One region of the Blastococcus sp. SYSU D00669 genome, then DNA from elsewhere that is predicted to be linked to it. Evidence: riboswitches for the same ligand, from Rfam matches in the RefSeq annotation. Region 1 holds a riboswitch; the other holds the start of a gene.
The links. Region 1 has a riboswitch for cyclic di-AMP ahead of ACI8AF_RS22980 (hypothetical protein). Riboswitches for the same ligand answer to the same signal wherever they lie in the genome.
Positions count from the first base shown of each region.

Region 2: it holds a riboswitch for cyclic di-AMP, as region 1 does, so the genes downstream of both, ACI8AF_RS09015 (NlpC/P60 family protein) here and ACI8AF_RS22980 (hypothetical protein) in region 1, are expected to answer to the same signal.

Region 1 is NZ_JBJGZV010000043.1:5,817-8,744, forward strand. Features, by position in the region: gene xylB (xylulokinase) at 1-851, shown strand, start outside; gene ACI8AF_RS22980 (hypothetical protein) at 1,176-1,949, opposite strand; cyclic di-AMP (ydaO/yuaA leader) riboswitch at 2,139-2,288, opposite strand; gene ACI8AF_RS22985 (FAD-dependent oxidoreductase) at 2,499-2,928, opposite strand, start outside.
Region 2 is NZ_JBJGZV010000009.1:130,405-133,332, forward strand. Features, by position in the region: gene ACI8AF_RS09010 (M48 family metallopeptidase) at 1-572, opposite strand, end outside; gene ACI8AF_RS09015 (NlpC/P60 family protein) at 655-1,644, opposite strand; cyclic di-AMP (ydaO/yuaA leader) riboswitch at 1,769-1,946, opposite strand; gene ACI8AF_RS09020 (hypothetical protein) at 2,112-2,426, opposite strand; gene ACI8AF_RS09025 (D-alanyl-D-alanine carboxypeptidase family protein) at 2,510-2,928, opposite strand, start outside.

The DNA of each region.
Region 1 (2,928 bases):
ACCGGCCCGACCTGCTCGAGCGCGGTCTCGGGCACGGCGCCGTGGTGCCGCGGGTGCTCGGCCCGGCCGAGCGCGCCGGGACGACGGCGACCGGCGGTGCGGCGCTCGGACCCGGGTCCGGGGACAACGCCGCGGCCGCGCTGGGCCTGGCCGCCGAGCCGGGCGACGTCGTCTGCTCGATCGGCACCTCCGGCGTCGTCGACATGGTGACCACCGAGCCGGTGGCCGACCCCAGCGGCACGGTGGCCGGCTTCGCCGACGCGACCGGCCACTTCCTGCCGCTGATCGCCACGCTGAACGCGGCCCAGGTGCTCGACGCGACCGCCCGGCTGCTCGGGGTCGACCACGGCGAGCTGTCCCGGCTGGCGCTGTCCGCGCCCGCCGGGGCCGGCGGGCTGGTGCTGGTGCCGTACCTGGAGGGGGAGCGGACGCCGAACCGGCCCGACGCCACCGGCGCGCTGCATGGGCTCACCCAGGCCACCGCCGACCGGGCGCACCTCGCGCGGGCGGCGGTGGAGGGGCTGCTCTGCGGGCTGGCCGACGGGCTCGACGCCGTCGCGGCGGGGGGCACGCCGGTGCGCCGGGTGTTCCTCGTGGGCGGCGGCGCGCAGTCGGAGGCGGTGCGCCGGATCGCCCCCGCCGTCCTCGGTGTGCCGGTGCTGGTCCCGCCGGCGTCGGAATACGTCGCCGACGGCGCTGCCCGGCAGGCGGCCTGGGTGCTCGCCGGCGGGAGCACCCCACCCCGGTGGCCCGCACCGGGCACCGAGGTGCACGAGGCCGACCCCGTGCCGTTCGTGCGCGAGCGGTACGCCGAGGTCCGCGGACTGACGGCGGTCCGCCAGACGTCCTAGACATCTGTTGCGGAACGGATCCGGCTGTCGCATGCTGACGGCGGGCGGGGCCCCGGGGCGTGCTCTCGGGTGCGCCCCGCCCGCCAAACGTCGCCGACACGCTGCACGCAGCGTTTCGACACGCAGGGTAGCGGGCAGTCCAGGGGTCGAACCGGCCCCGGCGTGGCCGTGAAGCCCCCGCGCCGGGGCCGTGTAGTGCCCCCTGGGTCCTCCCGACCAGCAGGTCGCCCGTCTCGTCGAGAAGGCACTCCGTGCACGGGACACGCGCGCACACGCCGCGCGCCCGTGCACGGAGTGCCTTCTCGTCAGGCCTCCCTCGTCAGGTCACGGCCGGAAGGCGACGTGGACGTGGTCCATGTGGTTGGCGGTGGGCGAGCCGCGGTCGGCCATGGCCTGCCACCCGGAGCCGCCGATGAGGTGGATCCGCTGCTGCCAGATCACGTACTCGACGTTCATCCGGGCGGCGTTGGCGATCACGTACGCCGCCACCGCGTCGCCCTTGGCCCGGTCGCTGTAGACCATGAAGTCGGCGGCCAGCGCCTGGGTGGGCGAGTGGCCGGGACGGGTCAGGACGGTGGACACCCCGCACTGCTGCACGACCTCGGCGATCACGGGACGCACGTGCGCGGCCCAGGCGCTGTAGGCGGTGGAGCTGCCGGTCGGCGCGCCGGACAGGGCGGCCGGCGCGAAGCCGGACGGCGCGGGCACCGGAGCCGGTGCGGCCGGAGCCGGTGCGGCCGGCGCCGGTGCGGCCGGTGCCGGCGCCGCGGGGGCGGGCGCCGCCGGGGCCGGTGCCGCCGGCGCGGGCGCGGCCGACCCGGACCCGCCCCCGGACCAGTGGCCGGACCAGCTCTGCGACCAGCGGTTCCAGTCGCCGTCGCCGCCGGAGCGGTCCCAGCGGTCGCCGGCCTGGGCGACCGCCGGTCCTGCCAGGGTGAAGGACAGGGCGAGGGTGCAGACAGCGAGGCCGCGGACCGTCCGGCGCCGGGGCGCCGCGCCGTGGGGGCCCCTGGCCTGGCGGCGGGCGGATCGGGTGGTGGGGTCGGTGCTGAGGTGCATGGAGATGTGCTCCTGGTACCGGGCCGCGGTGCGGCCCACGTGGGCGCACGGCACCCACCGGAGCGCCGAGCGGCCGGAAGTGGCCGTGCGGTCCGGTCGGAGGCCGGGCTGGCCTGGAGGAGGGCGCCGTGCGGAGTTCGTGCCGGCTCAGGTGCGCTGCGAGGAACCGCAGGAAGGGGTGCTCGCGGGCGCGGAAGGGGCCCGTGGGCGCACCGTGGGGTGGTTCTCCGTTCTTCCCGTGGCCGCCTACCGGGTTAGCTGACGGGTTCGGGCGGGGATGCGCCCTACCCACCCGGTCCGGGCTGGGCCCGGCGGGTGGGATTCACCCCACTGGTGCGGTGGGTCCCCGGCTCGCGCCCACCGTGGCGGACGTGACTCGGCGGCACCCGGTCGGACTCCCCGGCGGGGATGAGCGACCGACCGGACGTCCGAACCGTAGGACCGTGCCGGACCCGCGACCACTCGGCGGCAGACGGATCCGGCCGGATCGGGGGGGTCGGGCGCCGGCGTGCTGCGGGGTCCGCGCTGGTCACCGCGGCACGGCAGGCGACGCGCAGGGGCCCGGAAAAACTTCTCCCGCGGACGGCGTCAGCCCTCGATCAGGGCGAGCTGCTCGTTGATCTCGCGGGGGTTGGAGTCGCCGGCGACCTTCTGGAGGAACGGCGTGTGGTCGAAGACGAAGTCGCGCAGCGGCCGCAACGGCGCGGGGGCGTGGTGGAAGACCTTGCCGAGCACCCAGGCCATCTGCACCTGCGTGGCGGTGTGCGGCTTGCGCGGCTCCTCGTAGGACTGCAGCGCCCGCGCGACGGCGGCGGCGTCGGTGAGGTCGACCCCGCGCAGCGCGACACCGAGGAAGTAGCCGTCCTCGATCGACATGCCGGCGCCGTACGCGGCGTACGGGGACGTCGGGTGGGCGGCGTCGCCGACCAGGGTGGCCCGCCCCTTCGACCACTGCTTCAGCGCCGGCCGGTCGCGCAGCACCCAGCGCTGCACGTCCTCCGGCCGGGTCGCGTCGATC
Region 2 (2,928 bases), on a different contig from region 1:
ACGACCACGAGCACCGCCGCGCCGGCGGCGGCCCACGCCCACCAGAACCGCGGCACCCGGCGGGCGAGCACCACCAGGGCCAGGACGCCGAGCGCGGTCAGGCCGGCGTCGATGGCGGTGGACACCGCGACGTCGCGGAGGAACAGCGGCCAGCTGCGGGTGGACAGCCCGTACCGGTGGCGGACCACCTCCCCATACACCGCGAGCGGCAGGGTGACCAGCCGGCCGATGACGCCCAGCGCGAGCGTGCCGAGGAGGACCTGCCAGACCCAGCCGCCGCCGAGCGGGGCGGCGACGGCGCGCACGAGGCGGGCGCCCAGCCGGGTGAGGCCGAGGGCGGCGGTGACGGCCAGGCCGAGGACCAGGTTGGCCAGCGAGGCCGGCCGGATCGCCGCGGCGAAGGAGTCGGCGCGGGCGACGACGTCGGCCGGGAGCCCGGCGGTGGGGTCGACCGGCGGCGAGCCGCCGGGCGGCGTGGGCAGCACGGTCCAGGGGGTCCGCAGGACCACCACGAGGACGAACGCGGCGCCGAGGAGCACCGCCGCGACCAGTGCGGCGCGGCGGACGGTCACCCGGCCCACCTTAGGAGAAGGACCCCCCTGCCCCCCGCCGCTCGCACGCTCGCGGCGGGCCCCTGCAGGGGGCCTTTTCCGATCAGGCGATGCGGCGGGCGCTGTTGAAGCCCGGCATCGAACCGACGCTGACCACCTTCACCGGCTGGCCGGACGTGGACGCGTGCACCATCTGGCCGTTGCCGATGTACATCGCCACGTGGCTGACCGGGCTGTAGAAGAAGATCAGGTCGCCCGGCTGCAGGGCGTCGCGGGACACCGGGGTGCCCATCCGCGACTGCATGCTGCTCGAGTGCGGCAGGCTGATGCCGGCCGCGGCGTAGGCGTACTGCGTGAGGCCGGAGCAGTCGAAGCTGTTCGGCCCACCGGCACCCCAGACGTAGGGGTCGCCCACCTGCGCCAGTGCCGTGCTGACCGCGGTCTGCGCGGCGGCGCTGCCACCGGCGGCCGGGGCGGCGGCCGGCGCGACGGCCGGCGCCGCGAGGGACTCGCTCCCGTGCGCGGCGGCGACCTGCTGCTGCTGGGCAGCGGTCAGCTGGTCGTACTGCTCCTGGTAGTCGGCGATGTCCGCCTGGAGCTCGGCCTCCTGGGCCTCGATGGCGTCCAGCGTCTGCTGGGCCTCCGCGGCGGCCGCGTCGGCCTCGCCGCGGGCGTCCTCGGCCGCGGCGGCCGCCTCGGCCACCTCCTCGATCGCCTCGGTGGTGTGGCCGGCGATCGCCTCGAGCGTGCCGAGCTGGGTGAGGAAGTCCTCGGCGGAGTCGCTGGTCAGCATCACGTCCAGCGCGCGCAGGTTCTGGTCGCCGCCGGTGTAGGCGCTGTGGGCGAGCTGGCGGATCTGCCCGTCGAGCGAGTCGAGCTGCTGCTGCGCCGCGGCGGCGTCGGCCTCGGCCGCGGTGACGGCGGCCTGCTGCAGCGCGAGCTCCTCGCGGGCGGTGTTGACCTGCTCCTGGACGACCTCGAGCTGGTGGCTGGCCTCGGCGACGAGCTGGGCGGCCTGCTCGGGGGATGTCGCGCGGCCGGGCTCGGCGGCGGCCGTGCCGGGCAGCAGCGTGACGGTCAGCGCCGCGGTCACGCCCAGCAGCAGCCCGGAACGGAGCCAGGCGGAGGGGCGGGTGCGGGTGGTGCGGTGTCGTTCGGAGGGTGCGTGGGCATGCCCCAGGGCAGGGCGAGACGTCGCCACGTTCGGCGGCTCTCCTTCTTCCTCAGCTGACCGCCTACCGAGTTAGCTGACGGGTTCGGGCTGGGAAGAAAAGGTGCCCTATCTCGGTGCCCCGGCGAGCCGGCGCACGTGAGAACTCACCCCAGTACTGCGGTGGGTCCCCGGTTCACCTCGGACACCTGGCGGTGCCGTCGGCGATTCGGCGGTGTCCGTCCGAGGCCGCCCCGGTGGGCGACGACCGCTCGGTCGAACGCAGCGACCATACGGGCGTGATGCAGTTGTGACAAACGGGGCCCCCTGGGGTTGTCGTGATCGTCACTGCGAGCAGCATCACGGCCGCGCGCCGTGATCGCCCCACGTGGCGCCGGGGGCACCGGGTCTCAGCCGGTCCGGCGGCCGTCCTCGCCGCCGGACGTGCCCGGGGAGTGGCGCAGCGGGGGCACCAGCCCGACCTCGGCCAGGGCGCGCACCGCGCGCCGCTCGACGTCGTCGAACTCCACGACCACGCCCGGGGGTGGCACGACGGCGTCCTCGGCCGTCCGGGCCGGCTCGGTGCGGGCGGGAGCGCGGTCGGGCAGCGCGACGACCACCGGGTCGTCGGTCTGCCACCCGGGGGGCGCGCCCAGCAGCACGGTGACGACACAGTCGGCGCAGCCCGTCCCGCGGGAGGTGCAGGTGTCGCAGTCGATGAGCATCGGTGTGTTCTCCTCCGTGAGTCGTCCGCACGGTAGGAGCGGCCACCGACAGTTCCGGGCCGCGAGGGTTGACAGGCGGGCGGTCAGGTGCCTGCGTACTCCCAGTGCCACGGCTCCTCGCGCCCGTTGCCCGGGTCGGCCCAGGTCGGGTGCAGCCAGCCGAAGCGGCCGGCGTTGGCCACCATCCAGGCGTACTGCGGCGTGCCGAAGGACTCGATGCCGCCGCACAGGTCCACGGCCAGTCCCCAGCCGTGGTTGCTGGTGCCGGGCACCGCGGCCAGCGCGGGCTTCTGCCCGTACAGGCGCACCTGGCTGGCGTAGGTGCGGTAGGAGTCGGTGATGCAGATCGGCGTGCCGAAGGTCCCGGCGAAGGCCGTCGACATGGCCTTCCACGCGGCGGCGGCGTCGCAGCGCAGCGAGTGGCCGCCGACCCCGATCGGGCACAGCGCGCTGGGCGGGATCAGCCCGTTGGGGTAGCCGCCCCACGACCGGGCGCCGTCGT